Regions from separate parts of the Streptomyces sp. NPDC033845 genome, predicted to be linked through region 1. Evidence: riboswitches for the same ligand, from Rfam matches in the RefSeq annotation. Region 1 holds a riboswitch; the other holds the start of a gene.

Region 1 (3,685 bases):
GAACGTCTACGAGGCCTTCGCCGCCCCCGGGCGCATCCACGTCCAGGTCGCCGCCATGCCCGACGGCCAGCGGTACCTGTGGACGGCCCGGGCCGTGACCCGGCACCGGGGCGGCTGGGGCGAGCCCGGCAAGACCTTCGCCATCGGCCTCGGCTGCGAGATCCGGCACGCCTCCCGGCTGGTCTACTCCGACGGCCTCGACCTGGACAACACGGCGGCGGCCACCCCCATCGGCATGGGCTGCCGGCTCTGCGAACGCCTCGACTGCCCCCAGCGCGCCGTCCCGCCACTCGGCCGGACCCTGGCCGTCGACGAGAACAGCAGCACCTTCATCCCCTACCCCGTGGCCCCCGACCGGGTCTGACGAGGACTCAGACCCGGCCCAGTCGCCGCGCCTCCGCCCCGGTCACCGGGTCCCCGGCCCGTACGCCGTGCAGGACGTGGGCGAGGACCTCGGCGCCGCGGACCACGCGCGGGCCCGGCCGGTTGAAGTACGCGGGACCGTCCAGGACCCACACCTCCCCGGCCCGTACGGCGGGCAGCTCCGCCCAGCCCGGCAGCCCGGTCAGGAGCCCGATCTCCGACAGGGTCCGCCCGGGCGGGAAGCCGCACGGCAGGACGAGGACCACGTCCGGGCGTGCGGCCCGCACCGCATCCCAGGTCATGGGCCTGGTGTGTTCGCCGGGCGCGGCCAGGAGGGCCTCGCCGCCCGCGGCGGCGATCTGCTCCGGGACCCAGTGGCCGGCCGGCCACAGCGGGTCCAGCCATTCCACGGCGACCACCCGCGGCCGGTCCCGGCCGGCGGTGAGCCGGCGGACCTCGTCCAGCCGCCCCCGCAGTTCGGTGCGCCGCCGCTCGGCCCGCTCCCGCACCCCGAGCAGGTCCCCCACGGTGACCAGGCAGTCCAGTACGTCGTCCAGGGTCTTCGGTTCCAGGCTCAGCACCCGGGGTCCGGTGTCCATGACCCGCACGGCCCGGGAGACGGCCCGGTAGGACACCGCGCAGACCTCGCACAGGTCCTGGGTGAGCAGCACGTCCGGCGCGAGCGCGGCGAGGGCCTCCGTGTCCAGGGTGTAGAGGGAGGACCCGGAGTGGGCGGCCCCGCCGACCGCCTCGGAGATCTCCCGGCTGCTGAGTTCGTCCGGGTCGAACCCGGCGCGGGTGATGACGGGGACGGAGGCGACCTCGGCGGGTGGCCAGTCGCATTCGTGGGTGCGTCCGACCAGGTCACGGGCGAGTCCGAGGTCCGCCACGAGGTCCGTGGCCGCCGGGAGCAGCGAGACGATGCGCATCCCTTGAGGGTAGGCGCGGCATGGCGCGAGGGCGGACGCGCGGCATGTCCCGAGGCAGGCACGTGGCCGGAGGCCCTGGACTTACTAGGACGTCCAACTATATGTTCGTGGCACAAGGTCCGCGGTGCAGGGAAGCCGGTGAGAAACCGGCACGGTCCCGCCACTGTGACCGGGGAGTGTGCTGCCATCCACACGCCACTGACGAGGTCTGTCGGGAAGGCGGGCGGCACGCGGGGATCCGGGAGTCAGGATACCGGCCGCGGATTGTTCCGTGTTGTCCACGAGGATGGAGCAGACACGCATGGCACCGGTTTGTACCCACGACCCTGGTGATCCGGCGGAGCGCACCCCCACCACTTCCGTGCGCTCGTAGTTCCCACGGCCTTCCGCAGCGGCGCACCCCCATCCGGGTGCCGTCCGCCGGCTCGCCGTGCCATCCCCGGATCCCACCTGACGAGAGCAGGCACCCATGGTCCGTGAACTCACCCACTTCATCGGCGGAAAGCACACCCCCGGCACCTCCGGGCTCTACGCCGACGTGTACGACCCGAACACCGGTACCGTCCAGGCCCGCGTCCCCCTGGCAGGACGGGCCGACACCGAAGCCGCCATCGCCAACGCCCAGGAGGCGCAGGCGGAATGGGGCCAGTGGAACCCGCAGCGGCGGGCCCGGGTCCTGCTCCGCTTCCTCCAACTCGTCGAGGGAGAGCGGGAGGACCTGGCCCGACTGCTCTCCTCCGAGCACGGGAAGACTGTCGCCGACGCCCACGGGGACCTCCAACGAGGCCTGGAAGTCGTCGAGTTCGCCGCCGGCATTCCGCACCTCCTCAAGGGGGAGTTCACCGACAACGCGGGCACCGGCATCGACGTGCACTCACTGCGGGTCCCGCTCGGCGTCGTCGCCGGCATCACCCCCTTCAACTTCCCCGCCATGATCCCCCTCTGGCAGGCCGCACCCGCCCTGGCCTGCGGAAACGCGTTCGTCCTCAAACCCTCCGAACGCGATCCCTCCGTACCGCTGCGCCTCGCCGAACTGTTCCTGGAGGCCGGCCTCCCGCCCGGCGTCCTCAATGTCGTCAACGGTGGCAAGGAATCCGTCGACACCCTCCTGGAGGACCCGCGGGTCCAGGCCCTCGGGTTCGTCGGCTCGACCCCGATCGCCGCGCACATCTACGCCACCGCCGCCGCCCACGGCAAACGCGCCCAGTGCTTCGGCGGCGCCAAGAACCACATGATCGTGATGCCGGACGCCGACCTCGACCAGGCCGTCGACGCCCTCATCGGCGCAGGCTACGGCTCGGCCGGCGAGCGCTGCATGGCCATCGCCGTCGCCGTACCCGTGGGCGAGGAGACGGCCGACCGGCTCGTCGCCGCCCTCAAGGAGCGCATCGCCACCCTCAGGATCGGCCGCTCCGACGACCCCGAGGCAGACTTCGGCCCCCTGGTCAGCCGGGACGCCCTCGACCGGGTCCGCCGCTACGTGGACATCGGCGCGGGCGAAGGGGCCGAACTCGTCGTCGACGGCCGCGGATTCACCCTCGAAGGCCACGAGAACGGCTACTTCGCCGGCGCCACCCTCTTCGACCGCGTCTCCCCGCAGATGCGCATCTACCGCGAGGAGATCTTCGGCCCCGTCCTGTCCGTGGTCCGCGCCGCCGACTTCGAGGAAGCGCTGCGCCTGCCCACCGAGCACCCCTACGGCAACGGCGTGGCCATCTTCACCCGCGACGGGGACACCGCCCGCGAGTTCACCCGCCGGGTGGGCGCCGGCATGGTCGGCGTCAACGTGCCCATCCCCGTCCCCGTCGCCTACCACACCTTCGGAGGCTGGAAGCGGTCGGGCTTCGGCGACCTCAACCAGCACGGCCCCGACTCCATCCGCTTCCACACCCGCACCAAGACCGTCACCTCGCGCTGGCCCTCCGGGGTCAAGGAGGGCGCGAGCTTCACCATCCCCACGATGGGGTGACCGAAGTGACCACCACCCTCACCGAGGACCAACTGGCCCTGGCCGAGGTCACCCTCGACTTCGCCCAGGAGCAGCTGGCCCCCCACGCGGTCCTCTGGGACCAGACCAAGCACTTCCCCGTCGACGTGCTCCGCCGGGCCGCCGCGCTCGGCCTCGGCGGGGTCTACGTCCGCGAGGAACACGGCGGTTCGGGCCTCTCCCGCAGCGACGGCGTCCTCGTCTTCGAGACCCTCGCCACCGGCTGCCCCTCCATCGCCGCCTACCTCTCCATCCACAACATGGTCGCCTGGATGATCGACCGCTACGGCGACCCCGCACAGCGCGCCCGCTGGCTCCCCGGCCTCTGCTCGGCCGAGACCCTGGGCAGCTACTGCCTCACCGAACCCGGAGCCGGCTCCGACGCCGCCGCGCTGCGCACCCGGGC
Region 2 (3,685 bases), on a different contig from region 1:
GGCCAGCGCCTCGTCCACCCGCGCCCGGACCTCCGCGTCCGGCAGCCCCAGGTTCAGCGGGCCGAAGGACACGTCCTGCTCCACCGAGGCGGCGAACAGCTGGTCGTCCGGATCCTGCACCACCAGCTGCACCGCGCTCCGCAGCCGGGTCAGCCCCGCCCGGTCGTGGCGGACCGGGACCCCGTCCAGCCGGAGCTCACCGGCGTCCGGCCGCAGACCGCCGCTCAGCAGCCGCATCAGCGTGGTCTTGCCGCTGCCGTTGCGGCCCAGCAGGGCCAGCGAACGGCCCTCGGCGATACCGAAGTCCACCCCGGACAGCACCCGCGGCCCGTCCTCGTACGCGTAGCCCGCGCCCGACAGTTCCACCAACGGCCTCACGGCCACATCCCTTCCAGATACGGGCCGAGCACCAGGGCCGGCACCACCACCGCCGTCAGCAGCCCCGCCGACGCGGCCAGGAACCGCCAGGACACCCGGGCCTCGGGCACCAGCACCCGCAGGGTGCCGTCGTAGCCGCGCCCGGCCAGCCCGGCCTGGAGCCGGCCCGCCCGGTCGAAGGCCCGGACGAAGGCGGTCGCGGCCAGCCCGGCCAGCGAACGCCAGGCCGCGGCCCGGCCGGTGTGCCCCAGCCGGGCCGCCTGCGCCTGCCGGATCCGCGCCACCGAGTCCAGCAGCAGGAAACCGATCCGGTACATCACCAGGGCCACGTCCACCACCGGCGCCGGCACCCCGGCCCGCACCAGACGCGGCAGCACGTCCGAGACCGGGGTGGTGAACGCGAACAGCAGCACTCCGAGCGAGGCCGCCGAGGTCCGCAGCAGCAGCTCCACCGCGTGCCGGGGCCCGTCCGGGGCGAGCCCGACCCAGCCGGCGGGGCCGCCCACCGCGAACAGCAGCGGCAGCGCCCCGGTCACACAGAAACCCAGCGGGATCCGGAAGGCCCGCCACAGCTGTCGGCCGGGCACCCCGGCGGGACCCAGCAGGACCGCCAGGGTGGCCGCGGCCACCAGCGGCCCGCCGGGCCAGGGCGGCAGGCACACGGCGGTGACCGTCAGCCCCAGCCCCAGCAGGGCCTTCTCCGCCGGATGGCGGTGCCGCCAGCGGCTGCGGTGCGCCGCCGCGTCGATCGGCAGCACGGACTCAGGCCTCCGCGCGGTCCGCCGGGGCCGCCGCTGCCGCCGCCGCGGCCTGGCGGCGGCCCTTGCGCACACCGAAGTAGTACGCGAGCACCCCCGCGCCGAGCGCCGCCTGCAAGGCGAACAGCGCCGACTCGACCTCCCCGGACGGCGGTTCGTACAGCGGCGAGAACCAGGGCTCGTAGTCCGGCTTCAGCTCGGTGATCGCCGCCTCCGCCTGGGCGTCCGCCCCGGCGAACGGCTCCTCCTTGTGGTCGCCCATTCCCAGCGCGAGCGGGAGCACGGCCAGCGCCGCCACCAGGAGCAGCAGCAGCGTGTTGATCTTCGCGTTCTTCGACATCAGACCGCCGCCTCCGTCTTGGACCCGGTGATCCGGGCCACGCCCAACCGGACCAGGTCGGACTTGCTGGACTGCATCAGCAGCCGCATCACCAGCACGGTCAGCAGGCCCTCGCTGACCGCGAGGGGGATCTGGGTGACCGCGAAGATCCCGCCGAACTTGGCGAGCGCCCCGGCGAAGCCGCTTCCCGGGTCCGGGAAGGCCATCGCCAGCTGCACGCTGGTCACGCAGTAGGTGACCAGATCGGCGAAGAAGGCGCCGAAGAGCACCGACACCATCAGCGGGGCGTCGGTCCTGCGCAGCAGCCGGTAGACGGCGTAGCCCGCCCACGGTCCGGCAATGGCCATGGAGAAGACGTTGGCGCCCAGGGTGGTCAGTCCGCCGTGGGCCAGCAGCAGCGCCTGGAAGAGCAGGGTGATCGTGCCCAGCACCGCCATGATCGGCGGCCGGAACAGGATCGCGCCCAGCCCGGTCCCGGTGGGATGCGAGCAACTGCCCGTCACCGAAGGGATCTTCAGGGCGGACAGGACGAAAGTGAACGCTCCGGACGCCCCGAGCAGCAGGGTGCTCTCCGGGTTCGCCTTGACCTCACGGGTCAGCGCGCGAACGCCGTGGACGACGAACGGAGCGGACGCGGCGCCCCAGGCGACCGCGTGCAAGGGGGGCAGGAAGCCCTCGGCTATATGCATGAGTGGGGGAGACCTCTCCAACACCTCGTGGATGGACAACGCGCCCCGGCCGGTCTCCTGGCTCACGGGTTGCCGCCCTGACTCCGCCTTCCCGGGCGGCTCACGGTCCCCCGCGGCCGCCCAGTGGCTTCCCGCAGGAGTGGAGCCGGACTTCCCGATCACAGTGGCGAGGGCCGCACCGGTTTCCCACCGGTTTCCCGAACACCAAGGCCAGCCGACCCTAGTCGGTTTGTCCGCGGCCCTCGCGGGCAGGGTCGACTTCGCCCGAACCCCCCCAGCAGCCGACCGGGAGCAGCCCATGGCAGCGAAGATCCTCATCGTCACCGGCGATGCGGCGGAGTCGCTCGAAGTCCTCTACCCCTACCAGCGGTTGCGCGAGGAAGGGTACGAGGTGCACATCGCGGCACCCTCCGTGAAGAAGCTCCGCTTCGTCGTCCACGACTTCGAGGAGGGCTTCGACACCTACACGGAGAAGCCCGGCTACACCTGGCCGGCCGACGTGGCCTTCGCCGATGTGGACCCCGGGCAGTACGCCGCCCTGGTGATCCCCGGCGGCCGGGCCCCCGAGTACCTGCGCAACGACCCGGAGGTGCGGCGGATCGTCGCCGCCTTCACCGGGGCGGACAAGCCGCTGGCGCAGATCTGCCACGGCCCGCTGATCACCGCGGCCGCCGGGGGCCTGGACGGCCGCCGGGTGACCGCCTACCCGGCCCTGGAGCCCGATATGAAGGGGGCCGGGGCCGCCTTCGAGGACTCCGAGGCCGTGGTCGACGGCACCCTGGTCTCGTCCCGCGCCTGGCCCGACCACTCGGCCTGGATGCGGGAGTTCCTCACCGTCCTCCGCGCCAAGGCTCCGCTCGGCGGCTAGGTCAGCGCGCGGCCTTGGCGCCCGCGACGAAGGCGACGAAGGCGGCGAAGGCGGCGTCCGGGAAGACGAGCGCGGCCAGGGTGAACGGGGCGATCTGGATGGTCACCTCAGGACGTGCGGCCATGGCCGCCAGGTGCGCCAACTGGCGGTCCATGGCGTCCGCACCGCCCATCGGCCGACGGATGGCGCTCTCGTCCATCACCACGTGTACCAGCGGCAGCCCGAGATCCGGCCGGCCCATCTCCTGGAGCACGGCCACGGCATGCGCATCGTCGCGGCGCTGGCCACGGTTCAGCAGGTGTTCGGGTGCTTGATGTCCAGGACGAAGCGTTCGGGGGAGTGCAGGGTGAACGACGTGTACTCGGGCCTGGTGGTGAAGGCGGCGCCGAAGGTCACGTAGCCCTCGTAGTCGCCGGTCAGGGCGATGCCCTTCAGCTTGGGCAGCTGGAGCTTCTTGAGCTTGGGTCCCTTGTAGACGGACTGGCCGGCGTCGTTGTGGGCGGCGGCCGGGTTCAGGCGGATCTCCAGGAAGTGCGTGCCGGGCAGCGGGACGGGCTTTCCGGAGCCGTCGTAGACGAGCTTGGAGACGCGGCGGACGGTGGCCTGGGGCACGTAGCCCTTGATGTCGACGACGAGCCGGTCGAAGGTGCAG

What was found. Region 1 has a riboswitch for cobalamin ahead of ACZ50K_RS14980 (CoA-acylating methylmalonate-semialdehyde dehydrogenase). Riboswitches for the same ligand answer to the same signal wherever they lie in the genome.
Region 2: another riboswitch for cobalamin. It lies ahead of ACZ50K_RS07485 (energy-coupling factor ABC transporter permease); the one in region 1 lies ahead of ACZ50K_RS14980 (CoA-acylating methylmalonate-semialdehyde dehydrogenase).

What each region holds. Positions count from the first base shown of each region.
Region 1 is NZ_JBVIRI010000006.1:53,182-56,866, forward strand. It holds gene ACZ50K_RS14970 (short-chain fatty acyl-CoA regulator family protein) at 1-364, shown strand, start outside; gene ACZ50K_RS14975 (ABC transporter substrate-binding protein) at 372-1,292, opposite strand; cobalamin riboswitch at 1,398-1,568, shown strand; gene ACZ50K_RS14980 (CoA-acylating methylmalonate-semialdehyde dehydrogenase) at 1,762-3,261, shown strand; gene ACZ50K_RS14985 (acyl-CoA dehydrogenase family protein) at 3,267-3,685, shown strand, end outside.
Region 2 is NZ_JBVIRI010000003.1:94,056-97,740, reverse strand. It holds gene ACZ50K_RS07500 (energy-coupling factor ABC transporter ATP-binding protein) at 1-384, opposite strand, end outside; gene cbiQ (cobalt ECF transporter T component CbiQ) at 375-1,136, opposite strand; gene ACZ50K_RS07490 (energy-coupling factor ABC transporter substrate-binding protein) at 1,141-1,476, opposite strand; gene ACZ50K_RS07485 (energy-coupling factor ABC transporter permease) at 1,476-2,165, opposite strand; cobalamin riboswitch at 2,196-2,389, opposite strand; gene ACZ50K_RS07480 (DJ-1/PfpI family protein) at 2,464-3,033, shown strand; gene ACZ50K_RS07475 (Scr1 family TA system antitoxin-like transcriptional regulator) at 3,035-3,292, opposite strand; gene ACZ50K_RS07470 (AMIN-like domain-containing (lipo)protein) at 3,325-3,685, opposite strand, start outside.